Regions from separate parts of the Simplicispira sp. GW247-4R2A genome, predicted to be linked through region 1. Evidence: predicted binding sites of a transcription regulator. Region 1 holds the regulator's gene; the other holds the start of a gene.

Region 1 (14,383 bases):
CGGTGCCTGCGCATCTGCCGCCGCAGCCGCAGCCTGGGCGATGGCGGCCTGGAACGCATCCCAGACAACGAGCAGTTGCGCACGCGACGTATCAAGGAGCGGAGGAAAGCGCGCCTCCACGCTTGGCCAGCTGGCGTCGCTCGCCAAGGCCTGCGCCTGGTCCTGCCAGTTCTGTACGTCAGCCTGCAGCGCCTCACGCACCGCGTGGGCATCCTGCCAGGATTTGGTCGACAGCACTTCAATGCGCTGGGCAAGCAGCACCGCGGCCTCGCGCTGCACCTGCACGCGGTGCTGGAGGTCTTCAATCACCTTGATGCGCTCGGTCAAAGCCGTCTTAAGCTCGGCCAGCGGTTCGCGTGAGAGCGGCGCACCGGCCTTGGCGGCGTCGCGCTGCCAGGCCATGGCGTCGGCGATATTGAGTTTGGAGGCCGCCAGCAGCGCAGTGGCCTTTTCTGCCCATTCGGCAGCAATCAACTCCTGGCTTTTGGCTCGGCGAATTTCATCCAGACGCTCGCGCACCGCACGCGCAGCGCCTTTGTCGCGGCCACTCAGCTCCTTGAAGACTTCCTGGAGCTGCGCCGGCTCGGGCTGTGAGACCAGCCACTCACGAATGCGGGCAGCGCGCTCACCAGAGGTTGCAGCAGAAAAGGCTCCACCAGTCAGCCCGTCCAGGGGATGCACGGGCGCTGCCGGTGCCGGCGTGGGGGTGAGATCAGGGGCGTCGGACATCTTGTTGCGCAAAGAAAAAGGAAACATGAGCAGGTTGAGGCGATGGCGTACAAGAGCTCGCCAATCAAACAAAGAAATAAGAACAGAGGGCACGTCATTGCGTGCATGGGCCTATTTTCACCGCGTTTTGGTTCGACTCCCCAATTTCCTGGTTTTCACACCAGCGCCCGCTGCCTGCACTTGCCTCGCAGAGGCCACCAGGCGGAGCGATGCAAGCACCGTGAAGCCTTCAAGGGTCTTGTCGGCACAGGCCAAATCAGCGGTTTCATACAGCTATTTAATAACAAACAAAGCTAATAAACTACAATGTTAGTGTTGACCTGGCATTTGATGCCCTCCTAGAATCCGCGATCTTGGCACCAACGCTAAGTACAAACCCCAGTTCCGCTGCCGATCTCGGCTAAGTCAAAACGGTCCAGTGCTACACGCCAGGCACGAATTTGATGGCGTACCAATCAGGTGAACATCGCGAACGCGAGACCTTGTGTCTGTGCGAACCGCGACAGTACCGCCGAAAGGAAGCTATGACAGCGACAGGAAAGTTGGCCGCGGCCTTGCGTGTGATGGCAAACACCTTGACCAACGTCTTTTTGAAAACGACCCACAACAGCTTTGCGCTGCTCGGACTCGCCGTGGCCTGCTTGGCCATCATGCTGGCAGCACGCCCCGATTTGCGTGCCCAAGGCGAAGTGCAACTGCGCAGTTGGCTTGAAGCGCGCCAGAGCGTGGCACCAGAAGCGGACGACGCACTAGATATAGAGGAGCCGAGCGAACGGGTGCTGGCAACAGATCCGCAAGGCCTGCCCAAGGAGCAGGCACGCGTGGCCTATTGGCTCAGCAAGAAATACAACGTGGCGCCTGAGCCACTGAGCTTGCTGGTCAGCGAGGCCTATGAAATTGGCAGCAAGACCAAGCTCGATCCGACGCTCATTCTGGCCATCATGGCCATTGAGTCGAGCTTCAATCCCTTTGCCCAGAGCCCGGTCGGCGCGCAAGGCCTGATGCAAGTGATGACCCGCGTGCACACCGACAAGTATGAGAGCGCGGGCGGGCATCTCGCAGCCTTTGACCCGGTCACCAATTTGCGGGTCGGCGTACAGGTGCTGCAAGAATGCATCCGCCGCGCCGGCTCCCTCGAAGGCGGCTTGCGTTACTACGTGGGCGCCGCCAATATTGAAAGCGATGGCGGCTATGCCGCCAAGGTGATGGCCGAGCACTTCCGCTTGCGCCAGGTAGCCGCCGGGCGCAGCACGCGCACCGCACCTTCCGCCGCCGGCACCTTGACCACCAAGGCCGTGACGCCTGCTGCGCCGGCCCCTGCCATCCCGGCTGCGGCCAGCGCCGACAAAGTCGCCCTGCTCTCCGCACTTTGAGCAAGTCGGCCCAGGGTCTCAGGTAAACTCGCGGGGTACGCGACTGGCGATAGGCGCGGCCCCAAGGGCCGTCGCTGACGTGGAAACCAGCAAGGCGCTGTCCTTGTGAACCACCGGGAAGCGTGCCGCACGGGCCCCCGTCCGCTGCGTTCCGCCGTTCGCCTGGGCAGCCCTTGATTCAAGGGACACAAGTTCACAGGACTGCCATGTACCAACGCAATATTCTCGTAGAGCAAACCGACCCTGAGCTGTTCGCTGCCATTCAGGCCGAAAACCGGCGCCAGGAAGAGCACATCGAACTGATCGCGAGCGAGAACTACGCCTCGCCCGCTGTCATGTGGGCCCAGGGCACGCAGCTGACCAACAAATACGCCGAGGGCTATCCCGGCAAGCGCTATTACGGTGGCTGCGAGTACGTCGACATCGCCGAGCAGCTGGCCATTGCCCGCATCAAAGAGATTTTTGGTGCCGAAGCGGCCAACGTGCAGCCCCACTGCGGCGCGTCGGCCAACGAAGCGGTGTTTCTTGCCTTCTTGAAGCCGGGCGACACCATCATGGGCATGAGCCTGGCCGAAGGCGGGCATTTGACGCACGGCATGGCACTCAACATGTCGGGCAAGTGGTTCAACGTGGTGTCCTACGGGCTCGACGCCAACGAGGTCATCGACTACGACGCCATGGAACGCAAGGCGCACGAGACCAAGCCCAAGCTCATCATCGCGGGTGCTTCGGCGTACAGCCTGCACATCGACTTCGCGCGCTTCGCCAAGGTGGCCAAAGACGTCGGCGCCATTTTCATGGTGGACATGGCGCACTACGCCGGCCTGATTGCCGCTGGTGTCTATCCCAACCCCGTGCCGCACGCGGATATCGTCACCAGCACCACCCACAAAAGCCTGCGCGGTCCGCGCGGCGGCGTCATTCTGATGAAGGCGCAGCATGAGAAGGCGATCAACAGCGCCATCTTCCCCGGCCTGCAGGGCGGCCCGCTGATGCACGTGATTGCGGCCAAGGCGGTAGCCTTCAAGGAAGCGCTGCAACCCGAATTCAAGCAGTACCAGGAGCAGGTGCTCGTCAACGCACGCATCATGGCCGAAACCTTGACGCAGCGCGGGCTGCGCATCGTCAGCGGTGGCACGCAGAGCCACTTGATGCTGGTCGACCTGCGTGCCAAGGGCATTACCGGAAAGGATGCCGAAGCAGTATTGGGATCGGCCCACATGACGATCAACAAGAACGCCATCCCGAACGATCCGGAAAAGCCCATGGTGACCAGCGGCATCCGCCTGGGCACGCCTGCCATGACCACGCGCGGTTTCAAGGACGAGGAAGCCCGCCTGACCGCCAACCTGATTGCCGACGTGCTCGACAAGCCGCGCGATGAGGCCCATGTGGCTGCCGTGCGTGCCAAGGTGAACGCGCTGACGGCCCAGTTCCCCGTCTACCGCGGGTAAAGCGGCGATCATGAAGTGCCCCTTCTGCGGCCATCTCGACACCCAGGTGGCCGAGACGCGGGTCGCGGAAGACGGCGACTTCATCCGCCGCCGGCGCCGCTGCCTGGCCTGTGGCAAGCGCTTCACGACCTACGAGAAGCCTGAAGTCAGCTTTCCTGTCGTCGTCAAGAAAGACGGGCGACGCACTGAGTACGCCCATGCCAAGCTGCTCGGCTCGTTTGCCATTGCGCTGCGCAAGCGCCCGGTAAGCACGACGCAGGTGGACGCGGCCATAGAACGCATCGAGGAACAGCTCCTCAGCCTGGGGCAGCGCGAGATCGCGTCCAGCCGCATTGGCGAACTGGTCATGCGCGAACTCAAGAAGCTCGATCAGGTGGCCTACATCCGCTACGCCAGCGTGTACCGCAGCTTCGAGGACATCGACGAGTTCAAGCACCTGGTGGACGAGGTGCGGCGCTGAGCCAGCGCTTGCCCCGCGCTCAAGAGCGCGAAAATTTTAAGGTTTTTTGGCCTCTAGCGCTTATCCAGTAAGCGCCAGAAGCTATTCTTTCTATAGCGAATTCAAGGGGCTTCGGCTGCAATCGGCGCCACGCTTTGGTGCACGTCGCCGCACTGCGCGCGGTGGCGCAGGGCATGGTCCATCAGCACCAGCGCCAGCAGTGCCTCGGCAATGGGCGCCGCCCGTATGCCCACACAGGGGTCGTGGCGGCCGCGGGTGCTGACCTGGACCGACTGCCCGGCTGTGTCAATCGACTCGCGCGGACTGAGGATGGAACTGGTTGGCTTGATAGCGATCTGCACCTCGATGTCCTGCCCCGTGCTGATGCCGCCCAATACCCCGCCCGCATGGTTGCTGCGAAAGCCCTCGGGTGAGAGCGAATCGCCATGCACGGTGCCCCGCTGCGCGGCGCTGGCAAAACCGGCGCCGATTTCCACGCCCTTGACGGCATTCAATCCCATCATGGCCCAGGCAATGTCGGCATCGAGCTTGTCGTAAATCGGTTCGCCCAGCCCAATGGGAACGCCGGTGGCCTGCACGCGGATGCGCGCACCGCAGGAGTCGCCCGCCTTGCGCAGCGCGTCCATATAGGCCTCCAAACGCTGCACGTCGGCCACCGGTGCAAAAAACGGGTTCTGCGCCACGTGCTCCCAGGACTCAAAGCCAATGTCGAGCTCGCCCAGTTGGCTCATGCAGGCGCGCACCTGGGTGCCGAACTGCGCAGCCAGCCACTTTCGCGCCACGGCGCCGGCCGCCACGGTGGGCGCCGTCAGCCGTGCTGAGGAACGCCCGCCACCGCGCGGGTCGCGTACGCCGTACTTGTGCCAATAGGTGTAGTCGGCATGTCCGGGGCGAAAGCGCTGGGCGATATCGCCATAATCCTTGCTGCGCTGGTCGGTGTTGCGAATCAACAGGGCAATCGGCGTGCCGGTGGTCAGGCCTTCGTAGACCCCCGAGAGGATTTCCACCGCATCGGGCTCGGCGCGCTGTGTGACGTGGCGACTGGTGCCGGGGCGGCGCCGGTCCAGGTCGGCCTGGATGTCGGCCTCGCACAAAGGCATGCCAGGCGGGCAGCCGTCGATCACGCAGCCAATGGCCGGGCCGTGGGATTCACCAAAGTTGGTGACTGCGAAAAGGGTGCCGAATGTGTTGCCGCTCATGGGCCGCCATTATCAGGGCAGCGACACGGGCGAGCACCGCACAAGTGGCTTACTTCCCGGCGGCGGCACCGGGCGTATCGCTGTCCTCGCCCTCGGGCCAATCGCGGATATAGGCCTTGAGCATTTTGTTTTCGAAATTCTGGCTGTCCACCACGGCCTTGGCAACGTCGTAGAAGCTGATGACTCCCATCAGCATGCGGTTGTCCATGACCGGCATGTAGCGCGCGTGGCGTTCGAGCATCATGCGGCGCACTTCGTCCATATCGGTCGCATTGGTACAGGTCAGCGGGTGGTCGTCCATGGCCGTACGCACCAGCATCGTGCCCACTGCGCCGCCATTGCGCACCAGCGCCTGGATGACTTCGCGGAAGGTGAGCATGCCCACCAAGTCGCCATGCTCCATGACCACCAGCGAACCGATGTCCCGCTCCGACATCACGCGCACGGCGTCCGCAAGTGGTTCGGCAGGGTGGGCGGTGTAGAGCGTATTGCCCTTCACACGCAAGATGTCGCTGACTTTCATGGGGGTTCCTCGCTGTGTGCAGCAAGCTCTGTGTTGCTGCGCGGCCTCATAAATATAGCCCACAATGCCGCACACGCCCATCCACGATTGCATTGGAGACCCTTCATGCCCGGTTACGCCGACCCTGGCTTCGACACCCTGGCCCTGCACGCAGGCGCCATACCCGACCCTGCCACCGGCGCACGCGCTGTTCCCATTCACCTCACCACGTCTTTCGTTTTTGACTCCAGCGACCACGCGGCTTCGCTGTTCAACATGGAACGCGGCGGCCACGTGTACTCGCGCATCAGCAATCCCACCACGGCCGTACTGGAGCAGCGCATGGCGGCCCTGGAAGGCGGCGTGGGGGCTCTGGCCACCGCCAGCGGGCAAGCAGCCCTGCATCTGGCCATTGCCACTTTGATGGGCGCGGGCTCGCACATCGTTGCCAGCAGCGCGCTGTATGGCGGCTCCCAGAATCTTTTGCATTACACCTTGCGCCGCTTCGGGATCGAAACGAGCTTTGTACCGGCCGGCGATGTGGACGCCTGGCGCGCCGCCATCCGCCCCAATACGCGCCTGCTGTTTGGCGAGACCGTGGGCAATCCAGGCCTCGACGTGCTCGACATTCCGACCGTGAGCGCCATCGCCCACGAGGCTGGCGTCCCATTGCTGGTTGACTCCACGTTCACAACCCCCTGGCTGATGAAGCCTTTTGAACACGGGGCCGACATCGTGTACCACTCCGCCACCAAGTTCCTCAGCGGGCACGGCACGGTGATAGGCGGCGTGCTGGTCGATGGCGGCAGTTTCGATTGGGAAGGCTCTGGCCGCTACCCCGAGCTGACCGAGCCTTACGACGGCTTTCACGGCATGGTGTTCGCCGAGGAAAGCACAGTCGGTCCGTTTTTGTTGCGCGCGCGCCGCGAGGGCTTGCGCGACTTCGGCGCCTGCATCAGCCCACACACCGCCTGGCTGATTTTGCAAGGCATCGAAACCCTACCGCTGCGCATGCAGCAGCACATGCGCAACACGGAGCGCGTGGTGGAGTTCCTGGCAAGCCACCCTTTTGTGGCGCGTGTCGGCCACCCGATGCTGCCCTCGCACCCTAGCCACCAATTGGCGCAGCGGCTGCTGCCGCGGGGCGCCGGCTCCGTCTTCAGCTTCGACCTCAAGGGCTCACGCGAGCAAGGGAAGAAGTTCATTGAAGCATTGAAAATTTTCAGCCACCTGGCCAACGTAGGCGACTGCCGCAGCCTGGTCATTCACCCCGCCAGTACTACGCACTTCCGCCTCAGCGACGAAGCACTGAACGCTGCTGGCATCACCCAAGGAACGATTCGCCTGTCCATCGGCCTGGAAGACGTGGACGATTTGATAGACGACCTCAAGCGCGCCCTGAAGGCCGCAGAAAAAGCGGGAGCCTGAGCATGCGCTTGCCAGTCAACGGACACGACACCTATTGCTACACCGGCGGGCGCAGCTTCGACCCGACTCGACCCACCGCCGTCTTGATCCACGGCGTGCTCAACGACCACAGCGTCTGGGCCATGCAGAGCCGCTGGCTGGCCAACCATGGCTGGAACGTGCTGGCAGTCGATTTGCCCGGCCATTGCCGCAGCGCCGGCGCGGCCCCCCAAAGCGTGGAGGAAGCGGCGGATTTCATCATCGCCTTGCTCGACGCCCTGGGGGTGGAGCGTGCCGCCTTGGTCGGGCACAGCTGGGGCTCGCTGATTGCGCTAGAGGCGGCGAGCCGCATGAAAGCGCGCGCCACGCATCTCGCCCTGGTGGGAACGGCGTGGCCCATGAAAGTGTCGCCTGCCCTACTGGACGCGGCCCTGAATGCCCCAGAGACAGCGCTGCGCATGGTCAACGTGTACTCCCGCAGCACCTTGTGCGCGCCACCCTCGGCACTCGGGCCTGGAACCTGGGTCTTTGGCGCCCAGATGGCGCTGGGCCGGCGGGTGTTGGCCAGCAATCCCGAGGTGAATGTCTTTCACCGAGGGTTCATGGCATGCGACCAGTATGCCGGGGGCGAGGCTGCCATGGCGCGCATTGAATGCCCCGTGCTGTTCGTGCTCGGCGCGCAGGACCAGATGACGACACCCAAGGCAGCACAGACCTTGGTGGCTGCCGCAAGGCAGGCAGGCAAAGCGGTAACCGTGCGCATGCTGCCCGTGGGGCACAACGAAATGACCGAAGCGCCGGAGGAAACGCTGGCGGCGCTGCGCGATTTTCTGGTGGATCGCCACGATAGGAATTAAGAAGAAAACAGGCCCTAGCGCTTATCAAACATAGCGTTTTAGCTATATAAATAAGAGCGTTTTCGCACACCCAGCGCACGCACTGTGGGCAGATAAAAACAGGTGCCCTCGCTACCGGTGGTCTTGCACCCATGCCCAAAGGGGCCGACGACCATTAGCGCGGCTTGCGTATGTCGGGGTCGACCCGCGCCTCGAAGCGGTCGCTGTTGCTGCCAAACCCGACCGGTTGATCGGGCGCTGGCGGTGCTGTGGTGGGAACGGGGGGCAATTCGTCCTGCGTCAGAAAGGGCAGAGGCGCACTGCTCTCGGCTTGCTCGGACAGAGCGTCCAGGTGCGCCACGTCGCTCAGGTCGAGATCAAGCGCCGTGCTGCCGGCCGCCGCTGCCGGATCGGCCGGACGGTCCCCAGGGGTCTCGAAGGCCCAATCGTGCTCAAACTCCATCAGATTGCTGGCGGGAGCGGCGGTGGGCTCAATCAACTCTGCCTGAGGCGTTTCCCAATCCGTGGGCTCCAGCGGCGTCGTACGCGTGCGCGAACTCGAAATGCCGCGCGTGGCGGCAGGCGTTGTGCGCGCCACCGCGTGCAGCAACAAAAGGTCGTCGTAAGCAGGCAAATCGAAGCGCTGCTGCTCGCTCGCTTGGCCTCGAAAGAGCAATTCCTGCAGCAAGGGCACTACGGACGGATCGCACCACAAGGCCTCGATCCGCGCCAGCACCTCGGGGTAGGCAAACAGCGTCTTTCCCTGGCGAGAGAATGCGGCAAATTCGGGCACCTGCGCGTTGAAATAGCGGTGAAACTGCGTACGCAGCGCATTGAACTGCTCAATCCGGCTCAGTGACCGGTACAGGCGCAACAATTCAAGGTATGCCAGGGGCGAGGACGTCTGATTGGCCTCAATGTGTTTTTTCATCACATCAATGGCTTGGTCGTGCTCTCCAACGGAAACGAAAAACTCTGCCTGCTGCTGCAGATCGAACAAATCTTCCGGGTTCACCACCGCAGCGACGGGTGCAGGCGCATCGGACGTGGCAGGCGTCACGGGCTCGACCTGCTCCACCGACCCGGTCTCCTGCAAATGTCCGAACTCAATGGGCAGCATGCCCGATGGCAAAAGCTCTGGCTCAGTGGGCCGCACGCGCAGTGAGTGCTCAGCATGCACAGGTGCCCGCACGGACGCCATCTGAGCCGCAGTGCTGGCAGCACTTGCCGAAGCGGCCTCCGTATTTTGCACAACCGCCTGCGCCCAGGAGCGCTCGCCGCCAGGCGCCGGCCGGCGAAGCCGCGTCCACATCCATAGCAGCGCCCCCGCAAGCAAGAGCAGCAACGCGCTGAGGACATAGACGACCTGTGCAGAGAAACGCTCAGCCACCCGTTGTTGCAATGCCTGTTGAACCTGTAGCGCAGCTGCCTTGTCGCGCTCGGCCTGGGCGTGCTGCTTGGCCAATTCGGTTTCCTGTGCAACCTGGCGCGCCGCCTCCTGCAACAGCTCTTGCGGCTGCATGTTCAGCGCCCGCCAGCGTGCAGCGGCTTCTTCACGCTGCACTGGAGACGCGGGCGACAGCGTTGCAATCTCTGGAGAAGCCCGCAATACGGAAGGCGCTTCCAGCCAATCGGACAAAGGTTCCATGACCAAGCGTGAGCGTCCCGAGTCTTCCGCTGCCTTGGGCACGGCAGCTTGGTGGCCCGCTCGGCCATGCTTAGGTCGCTTCACAGACTTCTGGGGTGCTTCTGCAACTGCCTGGGTGCGGCGACCCGGCATGCCACCCGAAGCTTGTGCCCGCCCGGAAGGCCCTGAGAGACCTGCGGCAGGCTGTTGGGGCATGTTTGCCAAGCTTGCAGCAGCAAGCTGGCGAGCACTCAAAGAGGTTTCCGGATAGGCCAATACGGTATAGGTACGCACCACGCTGCCCGAACAGCCGGCGGCAAGCCGCACACTCAGCACGGGCTCATTGATCGGTTGTGTGCTCTGGACACGGATGGCCGTGGCACGCCCCTCCCTCGGGGCAACGGGAGACACCAGAATTTGGCTGCGTGAGAGCGGTGTGTCCCCAGCCGTCACGTCCGCGCTGATGCAGGCATCTGCCAACTGCGCGCCATCGGTGTGCACGTCGAACACGAGGTCCAATGGCCTACCCAGCACCACCGTGCCCTGGGGATTGCCAAGGGACAGTGCCGCTGCACCGCTCGCCGCGACCCCCATCGAGACGGCTAGGAGAAGATTGCGAAGTCTCACTTTTTTTTCAATTTGCTTCAGGTAATTCTTGCATAGATTGCAGTATTTACGCGAACGGGATAATCAAACAATGAAAAAGCAAATTTCACGTGTCGGTATCGTGGGCGCTGGCGCCATGGGCCAAGGCATTGCACAGCTTGCGGCGCAGGCTGGCTGCACCGTTTTGTTGCTCGACATACGCCCGGGGATTGCACAAAGCGGTACCACCGCCATAGCCGCACATTGGCAGCGCATGGCGGCCACGGGCAAATGCACGGCGGAGACGGCCTCCAGGTGGCAAACCCAGCTTTCCACGGTCGATCAGATGCCTGAACTGGCGAGCTGTGATCTGGTGGTAGAGGCCATCATTGAGCGTACGGATGCCAAGCTCGCCTTGCTGGCTGAGCTCGAAGCTATCGTCTCACCCGGCGCGGTGCTGGCGAGCAATACCTCGTCGCTCCCCATCACGGCGTTGGCCGTCAGGCTGGCCCACCCGGGTCGCTTTTGCGGTTTTCACTTCTTCAACCCGGCACCTCGCATGAAGGTGGTGGAAGTGGTGCCCGGCCTCAAGACGGATCCACGCACTTGTGACGCCCTCGCGGACCTGGCCGTGCGCATGGGGCATACGCCGGTGCGCGCACAAGACACTCCCGGCTTTATCGTGAACCATGCAGGCCGGGCGTTTGGTACGGAAGCGCTGCGTATCGTCTCCGAAGGTGTGGCCGACTTCGCGACGGTCGACCGCATTCTGCGTGACCAGGTGGGCTTTCGCCTGGGCCCTTTCGAACTGATGGACCTTACCGGGCTTGATGTGTCGCACCCGGTCATGGAATCCATCTACCACCAGTTCTACGAAGAACCCCGGTTTCGCCCCAGTGTGATCACCGCACAGCGCCTCGCCGCAGGCGTGCTGGGTCGCAAAAGCGGCGAAGGTTTCTACCGCTACGAGCAAGGGGTGGCCCAGGTGCCCACAGAAGCGCCGACCCCTGCGGTGAACGTGATCCCGGCGGTATGGGTGTCCCCTCGCGCCGCGCGCCGTGCCGAGATTTACCAGTTGCTCAAGGACCTCGGCGCGTCCATTGAAACCGGGTCAGCACCGTCCAGCCAGGCCTTGTGTCTTGTGGCACCGCTGGGCTTTGATATCACCACGGTTGCGGTGGTGGAGCGGCTGGACCCGGCGCGCACCGTCGGCATCGACATGCTCATCGACGACGCCAGCACACGGCGCCGTGTGCTGGCCACCAACCCGGCGACGCGCTCGGACATGCGCGACGCTGCGCATGCACTCTTTGCACGCGACGGCAAAGCCGTGAGTGTCGTGCGCGACAGCGGCGGCTTTGTCACGCAGCGCGTGGTGGCGCACATCGTGAACATCGCCAGCGACATATGCCAGCAGGCGATTTGCAGCCCCTCCGACCTAGAGCTTGCCGTCACGCTCGGCCTGGCCTACCCACTTGGGCCTCTCGCCATGGGCGACCGCTGGGGGCCGACCAACATCCTGGAAGTGCTGTTCAACCTGCAGACCGTGTATGGTGACCCGCGCTACCGCCCCAGCCCCTGGTTGCGCCGACGCGGTGCACTGGGTCTGAGCCTCACCCACACAGAGGGCTGACACGCCATGGCTGCCGAACTCCTAAGCCACACCGAGGGCCAGACCCTGGTTCTGACGCTGCGCAACCCCGATCAGCACAACACGCTGGGCCCCGACATCTATGCCGCCGGCATCGAAGTGCTCAACGGTGCCGAGCGAAGCACCGATATCCGCAGCGTAGTGTTGACGGGTGCCGATGGCCTGTTCAGTGCCGGGGGCAACCTGGTGCGGCTGCAGGCCAACCGCACGCTTGATCCCGCGGTGCAGGCGGCCAGCGTGACGGCTCTGCACGACTGGATCGAAGCGCTCAGAACCTATCCCAAACCCGTGGTTGCAGCAGTCGAAGGTGTGGCTGCGGGGGCAGGCTTCGCTCTGGCTCTGGCCTGCGATTTTCTTGTGGCATCGCGCAGCGCACGCTTCTCGCTTGCCTACAGCCGCGTCGGCCTGTCACCTGATGGCGGTGCAAGCTGGGCTCTGGCGCAGGCCATTCCGCGCACGCTGGCGGCAGAGTGGCTGATGCTGGGCGATACGCTGCCAGCCGAGCGCCTGCATGCGCTCGGCATCGTCAACCGGCTGACCGATCCCGGCGCTGCGCTGGGCGGTGCTCTGGATTTGTGCGCAGCCCTCCATGCGCGCGCGCCCAATGTGCTCGCCAGCGTCAAGGAACTGCTCGCCGAGGCGCGCACCAACGATCTGCATGCCCATTTGGCCGAGGAGCGCAAGCACTTTGTCCGCAACCTGCAGCACCCCAACGCAGGCGAAGGTATTGCAGCTTTCCTGGACAAACGCAGGCCCCATTTCCGCTGAAAAATGCTGCTGGCCACGTGCGTGCCAGACACCCAGGAGACATCGCAAGCGCGGGCCAGCCGGTCCCGGACGCGACAATAAAACCGCCACCAGTCACCCACAAGACAGACCATGGACGACCCTATTCTTACTATCGACGAACGCGAGGCGATCAACTCTGGTCGCTGGTTTTCTTCCCTCTCCCCTTCGCTGCGACACGACATTCTCCGATGCGCCTACGTCAAACGTTTCAAGGACGGCAGCCTGATCTGCGCCCGTGGCGATCCACCGGAGGATTGGATCGCCTGCGCCAAGGGAGCGGTACGCGTGAGTTCGACCTCCATCTCGGGCAAGCAGATCACACTGACGTACGTGGAGCCGGGCATCTGGTTTGGCGACGTTTCCATCTTCGACGGCGACCGGCGCACACACGACGCCTATGCCCATGGGGAAACCACCATCTTGTGCGTAGCCAAGAGCGATTTCAAAAAAATCCTGGCGGTGCACGTCGAGCTCTACGAAGCCATGCTGCGACTGCATGCGCGGCGCATTCGCCAGCTCTACGGTCTGGTGGAAGATCTCAATACCTTGCCCCTGCGCGCGCGCCTGGCCAAACAACTGTTGCACCTGGTGCGCAGTTACGGCATCTCCAGCCTGTCCCACAACGACGAAATGCGCATTGGCCTGCAACTGGCGCAGGAAGAGTTGGCACAGCTCCTGGGCGCCTCGCGCCAGCGGGTGAACCAGGAACTCAAGGCCATGGAGCGGGACGACATCATCCGCATCGAGCCGGGTGGCTTGGTGGTGTGCGACCGCCCCGCGCTGATGCGCCTGACCGAGCTCGACAACTGAGCATGTACCACCCATGAGCAACTTTGACCATTTTGTTGGCACACGCCCGGTGTCTGACACACACGCATTCGACACCGCAGCCTTGAGCGCCTGGCTGGCGCCGCGGCTGGAAGGTTTTGCCGGCCCTTTGCAGGTGGAGATGTTCAAGGGCGGCCAATCCAATCCGACCTACAAATTGGTCACGCCGAGCCGCAGCTATGTGATGCGCGCCAAGCCCGGTCCGGTGGCCAAACTCCTGCCCTCGGCGCATGCGGTGGAGCGCGAATTTGCCGTCATGAGCGCGCTGCAAGGCACCGACGTGCCCGTGCCACACATGCACGTGCTGTGCGAGGACGAATCCGTCATCGGACGCGCCTTCTACATCATGGAGTACATGGAAGGCCGTGTGCTGTGGGACCAGGCCCTGCCCGGCATGACGCCCGCGCAGCGCGGTGCCATCTACGACGAAACCAACCGCGTGATCGCTGCGCTGCATACCGTGCCGTATGCCGAGCGTGGCCTGGCGGGATATGGCAAGCCAGGCAATTATTTCGAGCGCCAGATCGGCCGCTGGAGCAAGCAGTACCAGGCGTCCATCACCCAGCCGATTGCCGAGATGGACCGGCTCATGGAGTGGCTGCCCGCACACATTCCCGCTGGCGCGCGAGACGAGGCACGCACGTCCATCGTGCATGGCGACTTCCGCCTCGACAACCTCATGTTCCACCCCACCGAGCCGCGCGCCATTGCCGTGCTCGACTGGGAGCTGTCCACGCTCGGCCACCCGCTGGCCGACTTCAGCTACCACTGCATGGCCTGGCACATTCCGCCCGGCATGTTTCGCGGCATCGGCGGGCTGGACCACGCGGCGCTGGGCATCCCCTCGGAAGCCGAGTACATCCGCCGCTACTGCGAACGCACGGGCCTTGCTACCCCCGAGGAACTTGCGCGCGACTGGAATTTCTACCTGGCCTACAACCTG
Region 2 (14,383 bases), on a different contig from region 1:
AGCGTGGCCGATCTGCGTGTGCTGCGCCAATACGAACGCGAGCGCAAGGCGGCGCTGCTGCCCATGCGCCTCACCACCGACCTGCTGGCCCAGCTATTTGCCCACCCTCAGCCGGCCTTGCAGGCCCTGCGCAATTGGGGCATGCAGGGCTTTGATCACAGCGGCCCGCTCAAAAGTTGGGCCGCGAACCAGGCCATGCACCCAGACCTTTTTACTTCCTCTGCAGCCGCTACAGGACATCCCATCCCATGAAGAAACTCACCTGGCTTCTGGCCTGCACCGCGCTCGCCACAGCGTTCAGCGCAAGCGCGCAGGAAAGCGCCATCCGCAAGACCCTCGCCGAGCGCATTCCGCAACTGGACAAGCTTGACGAAGTGCGCGCCACGCCCATGCCGGGCTTGTACGAAGTACGCATGGGCACCGATGTTTTCTACACGGATGCCAAGGGCAATTTCCTGATTCAGGGCGAGTTGATCGATACCAAGGCACGCCGCAACCTTACCGAGGACCGCATCGCCAAGCTCTCGGCGGTGGACTTCTCCGCCCTCCCGCTGGCCGACGCCTTCACGGTGGTGCACGGCAACGGAGCGCGCAAGCTAGCGGTGTTTGAAGACCCCAATTGCGGCTACTGCAAGCGCTTTGAGCGCGACCTGCAGAAGGTGCAGAACGTCACCATCTACACCTTTCTCTATCCCATCCTGAGCCCCGATTCAGCGGAAAAGTCGCGCAATATCTGGTGCGCTAAAGACCCCGCCGCGGCATGGCAGGACCACATGCTGCGTGAGCACACGCCGGCTGCGGCGAGTTGCGACACTGGCGCGCTGCAACGCAATCTGGCATTTGGCAAGAAACACAAAATCACAGGTACACCTACCCTGATCTTCTCGGACGGCAGCCGCGTGCCAGGTGCGGTCAATGATGCGGAAGTCGAAAAACGCCTGGCACAGGCGGAACAAGCGGGCAAATGAGGCAGCACGGCGACCAGGCAACGCGGGACCAAGCCCTGCCCCCGTCACCAGTGCGCAGCACGGGTGCACCAGCCGTGCAGTTTCGGGTCGTATTGCACGATCCGCATGCCCACCTCTACTGCATCACCATGCGGGTCGAAAATCCGCAGGCCCAGCAAACGCTGCAGTTGCCAACGTGGATTCCGGGCAGTTATCTGGTGCGCGAGTTTGCCAAACACCTGCAAAACCTGCGTGCTGGGCAAAACGACCAGCCCGTGGCGCTGACGCAGTTGGACAAGGCGACCTGGCGCGCCGACTGCCAAGCGAATGCAGCACTTGAAGTCCAGTACGAGGTCTATGCCGCCGACCAGTCGGTGCGCAGCAGCTGGCTGGATGCGTCGCGTGGATTCTTTAACGGCACCAGTCTGTTTTTGCGTGCCCTTGGCCACGCGCATTTGGCGCATGGACTGACCATTGAAGCCCCGTCCTATGCCTTGGACTGGCAGGTGGCCACGGCTTTGCCAGCAGAACACATCGACGGTGCCGGCTTTGGGTCCTACCTGGCGCCTGACTACGACACCCTCGTGGACTGTCCTGTGGAATTAGGGAACGTCTGGAGGGGCCACTTCACCGTTGGCAGCACCCCACACCGATTCGTGGTCAGCAGCGCTGCGCCTTCCTTTGACGGCCAGCGGCTGCTTGCCGACGCTGAAAAAATCTGTACCACCTGCATGGCGTTCTGGCATGGCACGGAGCCGCCGCCGATCGAGCACTATCTCTTTCTTCTCAATGCGGTGGACGACGGCTACGGGGGCCTGGAGCATCGCAATAGCACGGCCCTGATTGCCGGCCGGCGTGACCTTCCGCGGCGCAGCGATGGCGCTGGCGGTGCCTGGAAGCCGGGCGAAGGCTACACCACGCTGCTCGGGCTCATCAGCCATGAGTATTTCCACACCTGGAACGTGAAACGCCTGCGTCCAGCAGAGTTCGAGCGCTACGACTATGCGCAGGAGAACTACACACAGCTGCTGTGGTTCTTCGAAGGCTTTACCAGCTACTACGACGACCTCCTGCTGGTGCGCGCGGGGGTTCTGGAGCATGCGGCCTATCTCAAGCGTCTCACCAAGACCATCAACCAGGTACTGCAGACGCCGGGGCGCCTGATCCAGAGCCTGGCGCAGGCCAGCTTCGACGCCTGGGTCAAGTACTACCGCCAGGACGAAAACACCCCCAACGCCACCGTCAGCTACTACACCAAGGGCGCCTTGGTCGCCTTGTGTCTGGATCTGACCCTGCGCCGGGAAGGCCACAGCACGCTTGACGCGGTCATGCGCGCACTGTGGACACGCTGCAAGGCGGGACCGATGCGGGAAGCCGATCTTCTCACCGCACTGGAAGACCTGGGGGGGCGCAGCTACGCGGCTGAAATCGCTGCCTGGGCGCATTCCACCGAGGAACTGCCGCTCGCCGAACTGCTGGCCGCGCATGGCGTTCGCCTGCAAGCCGATACCCCGCAGTGGGCGCAGCGCCTGGGCATGCGCATCGCCACAGGCGAAGAGCTGCGCATCAAATCGGTCCTGCGCGGCGGGCTGGCCGAGCGCGCCGGCATGGCAGCGGGCGATGAGTGGCTGGGCATTGAAACCGCCGCCGGCGCCTGGCGCCTGCAGCGACTCGAAGACCTGGCCCTCTATGCGCCGCAAGGCACGCGTGAGGTGGTCGCCCTGGTAGCGCGCGACCGGCGCCTGCTGCGCCTGCCTCTACAGATCACGCAGGACGGCACCGCCCCGGCAGATACCGTCTTGCTGCAACTAAGCGATGCGGCATTGGCGGCGCATTGGCTCTCAGGCGACTGACGGCGCGCAGCCTTCTATATAGTTTGCATTTGGCAATTACCTGGAGAACACCGTGTCCTACGCAATGATCGAAGTGCGCACCGAAGCCGAGAAAGTCGGCATCATCACGCTCAACCGCCCCAAGCAACTCAACGCGCTGAACGATCAACTCATGAACGAGCTCGGCGCCGCCTTGCAGGCCTTCGACGCCGACGAGCGCATCGGCTGCATCATCGTCACGGGCAGTGAAAAAGCCTTTGCCGCTGGTGCAGACATCAGCGCCATGGCCAAGTACAGCTTTGCCGATGTGTACAAAGGTGACTTCATCAGCCGCAACTGGGAAACCATCCGCTCCATCCGCAAACCCGTCATCGCTGCGGTGAGCGGCTTTGCGCTGGGCGGCGGCTGCGAGCTCGCCATGATGTGCGACTTCATCATCGCTGCCGACAACGCCAAATTCGGCCAGCCAGAAATCAAGCTTGGCGTGATCCCTGGCGCTGGCGGCACACAGCGCCTGCCGCGCGCAGTCGGCAAGGCCAAGGCCATGGACATGGCCCTCACCGGCCGCATGATGGATGCCGAGGAGGCCGAGCGCGCCGGACTGGTCAGCCGCGTGGTGCCGCTGGACAAACTGCAGGACGAAGCCTTGGGCGCTGCGCTGACCATCAGCGACTTCTCGCGCGTTGCCGTGATGGCGGCCAAGGAATCGGTCAACCGGGCATTCGAGAGCGGTTTGTCGGACGGCGTGATGTTCGAGCGCCGCCTGTTCCACGCCCTGTTTGCAACCGAGGACCAGAAGGAGGGCATGGATGCCTTCCTGAACAAGCGCAAGGCCGTTTTCACGCACCGCTGATTTCGCACGGATCCGGCGCCTACCCGCTGAAATCTGTTCTATAATTTTGGTCGCGGTGATATAGCTCAGTTGGTTAGAGCGCAGCATTCATAATGCTGATGTCGGTGGTTCAAGTCCACCTATCACCACCACCTTTTCACCCCTTGCAGGCTGCCTGCAAGGGGTTTTTGCTTTCCAAGGTCGTCCGCGGCGCGCAGGCGGCGGCCTAGAATTGCCTTTTCAGCCGCTGGATAGAACCATGACCCGCTGCCCACCCTTGCTCTCCCGCCGCGCCCTTCGCGCCACGCTCCTGGCGCTGTGCGCTCTTGTGCCCTTTGCGGCGCCGCCCGCTCTCGCACAGACCAATGGCGAACTCGGCGGTGTACGCACCTTCCCCGAGCAGGCCCGGCGCGGCACCCTGGCCATTCTCTCGACGGTGGACGCGCAAATCGACGGCAACCCGGTGCGCATGGCCCCCGGCATGCGCTTATTCAGCCCGCAGAACTCGCTCGTCATGCTGCATTCCGTCATCGGCAAGCAGTACACGGTGAACTACCGGATGGAGACCAGCACCGGCATGCTGCATACCGCCTGGATTCTGACCGCAGCCGAGATCGCCCTGCCGCGCGCCGGCGGCGGCGTGCAGCGCAACTTCCGCTTCGAGAGCGACACCACCCCGCGTTGAAACCTTGGCCGCTTCGGGCAGGCGGCAGCGCCGGCGCGCACCTGCTTGGGCACAGCCCTGCGAGACATTTCCATGAGCAAAAAAGTCTTTATCAAAACCTTTGGCTGCCAGATGAACGAGTACGACTCGGCCAAGATGCTGGACGTCATGCACGCCGCGGAAGGCTACGAGCCCACGCAGGACGTCGAAGAAGCCGACTTGATTCTGTTCAACACCTGTTCGGTGCGTGAAAAGGCGCAGGAGAAGGTGTTTTCCGACCTCGGCCGGGTGCGCCACCTCAAGGAGCGCGGTGTGCAGATTGGCGTGGGTGGCTGCGTCGCCAGCCAGGAAGGCGCCGAGATCATCAAGCGCGCGCCCTATGTCGACATCGTTTTCGGGCCACAAACCTTGCACCGCCTGCCGCAGCTCCTGGAGCAGCGCCGCGTGCAGGCCCGCCCGCAGGTGGACATCAGCTTCCCGGAAATTGAAAAATTCGACCACCTGCCGCCCGCGCGGGTGGAGGGCGCATCGGCCTTCGTCTCCATCATGGAAGGCTGCAGCAAGTACTGCAGCTACTGCGTGGTGCCGTACACGCGCGGCGAAGAAGTCAGTCGCCCGTTCGACGACGTGCTGGTGGAAGTCGCCGGCCTGGCCGACCAGGGGGTGAAGGAAATCACCCTGCTGGGCCAGAACGTCAATGCCTACCGAGGGCCCATGGGGGACACGGCCGAGATTGCCGATTTCGCCCTGCTGCTGGAATACGTGGCCGACATTCCCGGCATCGAGCGCCTGCGCTTCACCACCAGCCACCCCAATGAATTCACCCCGCAGCTGATCGAGGCCTACGCGCGCATTCCAAAATTGGCCAACCACCTGCACCTGCCCGTGCAGCACGGCTCAGACCGCATCCTGATGGCCATGAAGCGCGGCTACACCGCTATGGAATACAAGAGCACGGTGAAGAAGCTGCGCGCCATCCGGCCCGATCTGGCGATGAGCAGCGACTTTATCGTCGGCTTCCCCGGCGAGACCGAAGACGATTTCGCCAAGATGATGAAGCTGATCGACGACATCGGCTTCGACAACTCCTTCAGCTTCGTCTTCAGCCCGCGCCCGGGCACGCCCGCAGCCAACCTGCACGATGAAACGCCGGGCGACGTGAAGCTGCGCCGCCTGCACCAGTTGCAGGCCGTCATCAACGCCAACATCAAAACGATTAGCGAGCAACGCGTCGGAACGGTGCAGCGCATTCTGGTGGAAGGCGCCTCCAAGCGGGACGCCGGCGAACTCATGGGCCGCACCGAGTGCAACCGCGTGGTGAACTTCGCCGGCCAGCCAAGGCTGGTGGGGCAGATGGTGGATGTGGCCATTACCGAAGCCAAGGCCTACACCTTGCGCGGCGAAGTGCTGGTCCGCGAGGCGGCATAAAGCGCCGGAAGCGCCCCTGAAGCGGCAGCAGCCCAAGTGCAGGGATGCTTCTATATTTATAGCTGCTAGCGCTTACCCAATAGGCGCTAGAGGCCTAAAACACCTAAAATTTAAAAGGGCATCTTGGGCATGCCGCCGCCGCCCATGCCTTTCATGCCGCCCATCTTCTTCATCATCTTCATCAGGCCGCCGCCCTTCATCTTCTTCATCATGCCCTGCATCTGCTCGAACTCCTTGAGCAGGCGGTTGACTTCCTGAACCTGCACGCCGGCGCCGTTGGCAATGCGCTTCTTGCGGGTGGCCTTGATGAGTTCGGGCCTGCGGCGCTCCTTGGGCGTCATGCTCTGGATGATGCCCTCCTTGCGTTTGATGTCTTTCTCGGCCCGGTCCATGTCCACCGCGCCGGCCTTGGCGCTCAGCTGTGCGGGCAGTTTGTCCATCAGGCTCGACAAGCCGCCCATCTGCTTCATCTGCTGCAACTGGCCGAGGAAGTCGTTGAGGTCAAAACCATCGCCGCTTTTCACCTTGGCGGCGAGCTTCTGCGCGGCTTCCATGTCCACACCGGCCGACACCTGCTCGACCAGGGCGACGATGTCGCCCATACCCAGGATGCGGCCGGCGTGGCGCTCGGCATCAAACACCTCCAGACCGTCGAGCTTTTCCGACACGCCAGCGAACTTGATGGGCGCACCCGTGATCTGGCGCACCGACAGCGCCGCACCGCCGCGCGAATCACCGTCGAGCTTGGTGAGGATGATGCCGGTGAGCGGCAGCGCCTCCTTGAAGGCCTTGGCCGTGTTGATGGCGTCCTGGCCCTGCATGGCGTCCACCACAAACAGGGTTTCCACCGGTTTGATGGCCGCATGCAGGTCCTTGATTTCCTGCATCAGCAACTCGTCAATCGCCAGGCGGCCTGCGGTGTCGACCAACAACACATCGAAGTAGTGCTTTTTGGCGTAATCAAGCGCAGCGAGGGCGATATCCAGTGGCTTCTGGTCAGGCGTACTCGGAAACCACTCGGCGCCGGCCTGGGCCGTAACAGTCTTGAGCTGTTCGATGGCGGCTGGGCGGTACACGTCGCCGGAGACCGTCAGCACCTTCTTCTTGCGCTTGTCGATCAGGTGCTTGGCTAGTTTTGCCGTTGTCGTGGTCTTGCCCGCGCCCTGCAAGCCCGCCATCAGGATGACGGCCGGCGGCTGTGCATTGAGATTGATGTCGGCCACGCCTTCGCCCATGGTGGCGACCAGTTCGCGGTGGACGATACCCACCAGCGCTTGCCCGGGCTTGAGCGAGCCCATCACTTCCTGGCCCAGAGCCTTGTCCTTCACACGGGCGATGAAGTCGCGCACCACGGGCAGGGCCACGTCGGCCTCCAGCAGCGCCATGCGCACTTCGCGCAGCATGTCCTGCACGTTCGATTCCGTGATGCGCGCCTGGCCACGCATCTCTTTGACCAGGCGCGTGAGTTTGTCGGTGAGGGCGGAGGCCATAAAAAAATTCCGGGTGAGCGCGCTTGGGCGGGCGGTGTGGGCCGCAGGCTGGTGCCCGGGCGAAAGGTAAACTGCCGGGATGATTTTAACCAGCGCCTCTCCCGTCGCCTTGCTGCTGGGGGCTACCGCTGCAATTGCCTATGCCATACCGGCGGCGTTTGCCTCGCGCCTGCCCGAACCGGCCGCGAAAGCGGCGCTTTGGTTGGCTTGGGCACTGCATGGCGCCCTGCTTGGGCTGGGCATGCTGCAGCCCTCGCCTCGCTTTGGTTTTGCTCCCGCGCTGTCCGTCACCGCCTGGCTGGTGCTGACGGTGTACGCCGTAGAGCGGCAACTATTCCCCCAGTTGCGTGCACGCTGGGCTTTGGCAGCGCTGGGGGCGCTGGCCGTGCTGTTGGCTCTGGCATTTCCAGGCCAGCCGCTGCACGTCAGCGCCTCGGGCTGGCTGCCACTGCATCTGGCGCTCGGCATCGCGGCCTACGGGCTGTTCGCTGCTGCGGTGGTCCATGCAGCACTGATGACCCGTGCCGAAAAGCGGCTTCGCCTGGCCGAAGACCCCCACAGCGGCCTGCCTTTGCTGACGCTTGAACGCCTCACGTTCCGCTTCGTCACAGCCGGGTTCGTGCTGCTGAGCGCCACCCTGGTCGCTGGCGTTCTGTTCAGCGAGGCCCTCTACGGGCGCGCATGGCGCTGGGACCACAAGGCGGTGTTTTCGCTGCTGTCCTGGTTCACTTTTGCCGCCTTGCTGCTCGGGCGCAGGCGCTTTGGCTGGCGCGGGCGCAGTGCGGTCCGGGTGTTGTATGCGGGCGCAGTGCTGCTGCTGCTCGCCTACGTCGGTTCGCGCTTTGTACTGGAAGTCGTGTTCGGGCGCGTAGTATGAAATTTCTCGTTCTGCTGCTGGTGCTCGGCGTGGCCTACATGGTGTGGCGCGGCAAGCGCGTCGAGTCCAGAAAAGCACCCCGGCAATCGGCGCAACTTCCTGCTCCCCAAGAGATGCTGGCCTGTGCGCGCTGTGGCGTCCATGTGCCCCGCAGCGACGCCTGGCTCAGCGACGGGCGAAGCTACTGCTGTGCCGAGCACCAAAAGCAAGATGGCCACTGAGGGGTTCTTTGCCACCTCGCTGGCGCGGCAGCGGCTATTGCGCGGACAGGACCCCGCCTTTTTGCGTCTGTGGCAAGGCTTTCTGACTGGCCGCGTCGTCGTAGCCCTGGCGCTGCTGCTGCTGCAGCTCATGGGCCAGATGCTGAACCAGGCCGCAGAACCGTGGATCATCGGCGTCTGCGTGCTGTACTTGGCTGGCACCCTGGCCCTGCGCCTGTTCGCAGGCAGGGCGGCGCCCTCTCCGCAGGCTGGCGTGCAATGGCTGCCTTCGATCGGTGTGGATTTGGCTGTGGTGTCAGCGCTGCAACTCCTGCACACCGGCAGCATGAGCTTCACCCCGCTCTTTGGACTGCCCATCCTCATGGCCTCGGTGCTGGGCACGCTCACCCTCGCGCTGGGGACCACCGCAGCCGTCACGATCTTGCTGCTCGCCTGGGCCTGGTGGGGAGGTGACCACAACGGCGCAGAAATGGCGCAGCGCTCGCTACAAGCGGCGTTGACGGGCACGGGCTACTTTATCGTGGCCTTCCTGGTGCAGCAGCTCGCGCTGCGTCTGGTGCGCGAGCAGCACATTGCCCAAACCAGCCGAGCCACGGCCATGGTGCAGCAGCAGGTCAGCGCGCTTGTGATTCAGAACCTCAGCGAGGGCGTGCTGGTGCTGGGCGAGGACTTTGTGGTGCGCAATGCCAATCCGGCGGGAGTGCGGCTGCTCGGCGCCGAATCCACGCTGAGCGCGCCGTTCTCGCTGCTTGCGCGCCCGCCCTGGCAAGCCCTTGCCGCCCTGGCGCGGCGCAGTTTTCGCCAGAATGCCCCCAAAGTCGCCGAAGTCAATCTGATCAGCGAAGACCAGAGCCCTATTGGATTGCACGTGCGCACATGGCTGACAGCGCCCGACTCCGCGGCCCCGGACGCTTCCGAGCAGCGCCTGTGCGTCATGTTCCTGCACGATTTGCGCGAGCTCGAAGCACGCCTGCGGACCGAAAAGCTCGCCGCCATGGGCCGCATGTCGGCCGCCGTGGCGCACGAAATCCGCAACCCGCTGGCGGCGATCGTGCAGGCAAACGCCCTGCTGGACGAAGACCTGCACGACCCGACACACAAGCGTCTGGCGCAGATGATCGGCCAGAACGCCGACCGTCTGGCCCACATCGCCGAGGAAATTCTCGATATTGCCCGCGTGCAGCACCAGATCGACCACGCCGCTGCGGCCACGGTTGCGCTCGACGACAACGTGGCGCACATCTGGCGCGAGTGGCAGGCGCACGCCGCGCCGACACGCCAGGGAACGCTGGCACTGGGCGCGCCTGGCATGCACGTCGAATTCGATGCCGAACACCTGCGCCGCGTGCTGGTGAACCTGCTCGACAATGCCTTGCGCTACCGCTCCGGCGACAGCGAGTCGCTGCAATTGCAGACGCGCATGGATTCCCCGGGCCAGGCCAGCGTACAAGTGTGGAGCGATGGCGCGCCCTTGGACCAGTCGGTCGAGCGCCATCTGTTCGAGCCCTTCTTCTCCTCCGAGAGCCGCTCCAGCGGCCTGGGTCTCTACATCTGCCGCGGCCTGTGCGAGCGCCATGGCGCCAGCATCGGCTACCAGCGCGCGCACCGGCAGACACAGACCGGCGATCGCAGCGGGAATGCGTTTACCGTAAGGTTCCGTGGCACTGGCCTGGTGGCCTCGCCCGACGCCTCCCTGTTTGACACCATCGTGGTCTGACCCTCTGACTATGCATTCCCAGCCCGCCTCCATCCTCGTGGTCGATGACGAACCCGACCTGCGAACGCTCTACGAGCTGACGCTGCTGCGGGAGGGCTACCGTGTCGAAACAGCCGCCGATATTGCAGAGGCACGCCAGCTACTGGCGCAAAACCGGTACGAAGTGGTCATCACCGACATGCGCCTGCCCGACGGATTTGGCATGGAATTGCTGCACGATCTGCGCAAACAGCAACGCCCGGAGCGCTGTTTGGTCATGACAGCGTACGGCTCGGCTGAAAACGCCGTCGAAGCACTGCGCGCCGGTGCATTTGATTACCTCACCAAACCGGTGGATCTCAAGCAGTTTCGCGCCGTGGTGGCCTCGGCGATCCAGGGTACGGACAGCGTCTTGGCGCCCAAAACCGCGCAAACACGTACGGCGCCGGGCGGCCCCAACGGTCTCAGCGGCCCGACCTCCCTTGATCGCCTGGTAGGCCAATCCCAGACCATGCAGAACGTCAAGCAACGCATTGCCAAAGTGGCACGTGGCATGGCGCCTGTCCTGGTACGCGGTGAATCTGGCACGGGAAAAGAACTGGTTGCCAGAGCCTTGCACGAAAGCAGCCAACGGGCTGGTGGCCCGCTGATCGCCGTCAACTGCGGCGCCATTCCGGAAGCTTTGCTGGAAGCCGAATTTTTCGGTGCGCGCAAAGGCTCCTACACCGGCGCTACGCAGGATCGACAGGGGTACTTCCAGGCCGCGCAAGGCGGTACGCTCTTTCTCGACGAGATCGGTGACTTGCCGCTGGCCATGCAGTCCAAGCTGCTGCGCGCCATCCAGGAACGCAGTGTGCGGTCGCTGGGCGCAACGCAGGAGGAGCCGGTCGATGTGCGCATCGTCAGCGCCACCCACCGCGACCTCGCCGCCGACGTCCAGGCTGGGCGCTTTCGCCAGGATCTGTATTACCGGCTCAACGTCATCGAGGTGGTGATACCTCCGCTGCGCGAACGCCGCGAAGACCTGCCTGACCTGTGCCGCGCCCTGCTGGCGCGTATTGCCCACGAATCCGGCATCCCCGCGCCCAAACTTACCGATGCGACCGTTGCGGCCATCGCGGCCCACCCCCTCACCGGCAACGTGCGCGAACTGGAAAACCTGCTGCACCGCGCGGTAGCCCTGGGCGACGGCGATGAACTGCACGTGGACTGCGCAGTCTCGTCAGTCACCGAACCCCTACCGGCCGGCGCCACCCCCGGCGCGACGGAAATAGCACCTGCGGCAGCACGGGCGGATCAGGAACCGGTCCCCCGGGATCTGCAGGCCTGGCTGGATCAGCAGGAACGCTGCATTCTGGTGCGTGCGCTGCAAGAAAACCATTTCAACCGCACGGCGACGGCAGCTCGCCTGGGCATCAGTCTGCGCCAGATTCGCTACCGCATCGCGCGGCTCAATATCGCGGCACCTGGCGACCCGCAAGGCGACGATGAGCCCTGAGAACAGCGCCTTGTGGCAAGGTGGCTGGTACCAAGCTGCGCATGCGCTGGCATCACCACACTGCGATGCGCGTCCGGCGGGCGCCCAGGTGGATTTGCTGGTGGTGCATTCCATCAGCCTGCCGCCTGGGCAGTACGGCGGCGGCGATGTCGCGGCGCTCTTTCTCGGTACCCTCGACTGCACCGCCCATCCCTACTACGAACGCTTGCGCGGCCTGCGCGTTTCAGCGCATTTCTTTGTCCGCCGGGATGGCGAGTTGGTTCAGTTCGTGGACTGCGACCAGCGCGCATGGCATGCGGGGGCGTCCTGCTACCGGGGCCGCAGCCATTGCAACGACGACTCCATCGGCATTGAACTCGAAGGCCTGGAGGGCGAAGCCTTCGAGGCTGCGCAGTACGGCACGCTGGTGCAACTGAGCCACGCATTGGCGCAGCGCTACCCCATTGCCCACATCGCCGGGCATGAACATATCGCACCAGGGCGCAAGGCCGACCCAGGTGCGGCATTTGACTGGGTGCAATTTCAGAGCCGCCTGGGCCTGCCGAGCATTCAGTTTCCGCTGCGCTGAGCACGCCGCACGCGGGCCACATAGCCCGCGCCCAGGCCAACGCTCCAATCCAAACGCGGCCCGAGAGCCACAAACAGCTCGCAGACGGCTGCCAAGCTTGCTTCTTCCCCCGCGCTCCAAGCCACATGCGGGCTGGCACAAATGTCTGCATGGCATGCACCATTAAATTCTAAAAAACACTATAGGTAGCGTATTGCAAATACTTTTTGCACCACCTATAGTTATTCACCCACACCTACCGCCGCCCAGTCTTTTTCTTTTTTTGAATGGAACGCCATGCATTCCTCCCTCCAGCCCCCTGAATCTTTTCGCCGATCGGCAATTCCTGCGCAAGGTGCCAACCTATTGGCACCCACACCACCAGCGGATTACGCCCACCACCACCTGATTCGTCGCAACGGTGCCGTCGTACCGTTTGAGCCGCAAAAAATCGCGGTGGCATTGATGAAGGCATTTCTCGCCGTGCACGGCGCGCAAGGGGCTGCATCCGCCAGCATCCGCGAGACCGTGGATGGGCTCACCCAAACGGTGGTGCGTGCCCTGCTGCGCTCGCGTCCGAACGGCGGCACCTTTCACATTGAAGACGTGCAAGACCAGGTCGAGCTGGGGCTGATGCGCGGCGAACACCACGAAGTGGCACGCGCTTATGTGCTGTACCGGGAGCGTCGCGCGCAGGAGCGTTCGCACCAAGCAACTCCTGTGCACCATGCAGAGGCCGAAGTGCTGCATGTGCTCGACGATGGGGAGCGCACACCACTCGACTTGGCCAGGCTGCACGCACTGGTGGAGGCCAGTTGCGCTGGTCTAGGTGAGCATGTCGCAGCCGCCCCCATCGTCCAGGAGACGCTGCGCAACCTCTACGACGGCATTGCACTGGATGAAGTCTTCAAGGCCGTGATCCTGGCCGCGCGGACCCTGATTGAAAAGGACCCGGATTACAGCTATGTCACGGCCCGCTTGCTCATGCACACCATTGGCCGTGAAGTGTGGGGGCGCGACGTGGCCCCCGAAGCGTTGGACGCCGCCTACCGCGAGCACTTCCCCACCTTGCTGCGCCAAGGCGTGGAACAAGGCTTGCTGGACGAGCGCCTGCTGCAATTCGATCTGACACCACTGGCCAACGCATTGCGCCCCGAGCGCGACCGCCAGTTCGACTACCTGGGCCTGCAAACGCTGTACGACCGCTATTTTTTGCATGTGCACAAGCGCCGCATCGAAATGCCGCAGACCTTTTTCATGCGGGTCGCCATGGGGCTGGCTCTCAATGAAGTCGATCGCGAAGCCCGCGCCATCGAGTTCTACGAACTGCTGTCGGCCTTTGACTTCATGTCGAGCACGCCCACCTTGTTCAACAGTGGCACGCGCCGCTCGCAACTCTCGAGTTGCTACCTGACCACCGTGCCCGATGATCTCGATGGCATCTACGAATCGATCAAAGAAAACGCCTTGCTTTCCAAGTACGCCGGAGGGCTGGGCAACGACTGGACGCGGGTACGGGCCCTGGGTAGCCACATCAAGGGCACGAACGGAGAATCTCAGGGCGTCGTGCCGTTCCTCAAAGTCGTGAACGACACCGCGGTCGCAGTCAACCAGGGAGGCAAGCGCAAAGGAGCCGTGTGCGCCTACCTGGAAACCTGGCACCTGGATATTGAAGAATTCCTGGAACTGCGCAAAAACACCGGCGACGACCGGCGGCGCACGCACGACATGAACACCGCCAATTGGATTCCCGATCTGTTCATGCGCCGGGTCCTGGAAAAGGGACGCTGGACCCTGTTTTCGCCGTCTGACGTGCCCGATCTGCACGACTGCTTCGGCGCCGAGTTCGAGCGTGCATACCTGGCGTACGAGGAGCGTGCACAGCGTGGTGACATCACACCTTCACGCACCATCGAGGCGACCGATCTGTGGCGAAAAATGCTCACCATGCTGTTCGAGACCGGGCATCCCTGGATCACGTTCAAGGATGCCTGCAACCTGCGCTCACCCCAACAGCATGTCGGCGTCGTGCACTCGAGCAACCTGTGCACCGAGATCACACTCAACACCAGCGACTCCGAGACTGCCGTCTGCAATCTTGGGTCGATCAACCTGCTGAACCACCTGAGCCGCAGCGCCCAGGGTGCCTTGTCACTGGATCACGGCAAGCTGCAGCGAACGGTGGCGACCGCGATGCGCATGCTCGACAACGTCATCGACATCAATTTCTACGCGGTCAAGAAAGCGCGCGATTCGAATCTCCGGCACCGCCCGGTAGGCCTGGGCCTGATGGGTTTTCAGGACGCGCTGTATGCACTGCGCATTCCCTACGCGTCGGAAGAGGCGCTCGC

Evidence for each region. The regulator NrdR, encoded in region 1, represses ribonucleotide reductase genes. The targets are predictions, from matches to a motif close to CACNANATNTNGTG.
Region 2: AC07ZH_RS03610 (ribonucleoside-diphosphate reductase subunit alpha) is a predicted target of NrdR. The motif match lies at 12,263-12,276, and genes of this name have one in related genera.

Annotation. Positions count from the first base shown of each region.
Region 1 is NZ_JBWKZM010000018.1:49,455-63,837, forward strand. Features, by position in the region: gene AC07ZH_RS13115 (DUF349 domain-containing protein) at 1-729, opposite strand, end outside; gene AC07ZH_RS13120 (lytic transglycosylase domain-containing protein) at 1,254-2,102, shown strand; ZMP/ZTP riboswitch at 2,132-2,277, shown strand; gene glyA (serine hydroxymethyltransferase) at 2,309-3,556, shown strand; gene nrdR (transcriptional regulator NrdR) at 3,567-4,016, shown strand; gene aroC (chorismate synthase) at 4,118-5,215, opposite strand; gene AC07ZH_RS13140 (CBS domain-containing protein) at 5,265-5,738, opposite strand; gene AC07ZH_RS13145 (O-acetylhomoserine aminocarboxypropyltransferase) at 5,844-7,145, shown strand; gene AC07ZH_RS13150 (alpha/beta fold hydrolase) at 7,148-7,981, shown strand; gene AC07ZH_RS13155 (type IV pilus assembly protein FimV) at 8,136-10,181, opposite strand; gene AC07ZH_RS13160 (3-hydroxyacyl-CoA dehydrogenase) at 10,285-11,805, shown strand; gene AC07ZH_RS13165 (oxepin-CoA hydrolase, alternative type) at 11,812-12,591, shown strand; gene AC07ZH_RS13170 (Crp/Fnr family transcriptional regulator) at 12,703-13,422, shown strand; gene AC07ZH_RS13175 (phosphotransferase) at 13,436-14,383, shown strand, end outside.
Region 2 is NZ_JBWKZM010000003.1:124,241-138,623, reverse strand. Features, by position in the region: gene AC07ZH_RS03675 (FAD-dependent monooxygenase) at 1-252, shown strand, start outside; gene AC07ZH_RS03670 (DsbC family protein) at 249-968, shown strand; gene AC07ZH_RS03665 (M61 family metallopeptidase) at 1,004-2,800, shown strand; gene AC07ZH_RS03660 (enoyl-CoA hydratase) at 2,853-3,632, shown strand; tRNA gene AC07ZH_RS03655 (tRNA-Met) at 3,687-3,763, shown strand; gene AC07ZH_RS03650 (hypothetical protein) at 3,871-4,296, shown strand; gene miaB (tRNA (N6-isopentenyl adenosine(37)-C2)-methylthiotransferase MiaB) at 4,369-5,703, shown strand; gene ffh (signal recognition particle protein) at 5,814-7,193, opposite strand; gene AC07ZH_RS03635 (cytochrome C assembly family protein) at 7,273-8,070, shown strand; gene AC07ZH_RS03630 (PP0621 family protein) at 8,067-8,291, shown strand; gene AC07ZH_RS03625 (ATP-binding protein) at 8,281-10,008, shown strand; gene AC07ZH_RS03620 (sigma-54-dependent transcriptional regulator) at 10,019-11,485, shown strand; gene ampD (1,6-anhydro-N-acetylmuramyl-L-alanine amidase AmpD) at 11,475-12,053, shown strand; gene AC07ZH_RS03610 (ribonucleoside-diphosphate reductase subunit alpha) at 12,330-14,383, shown strand, end outside.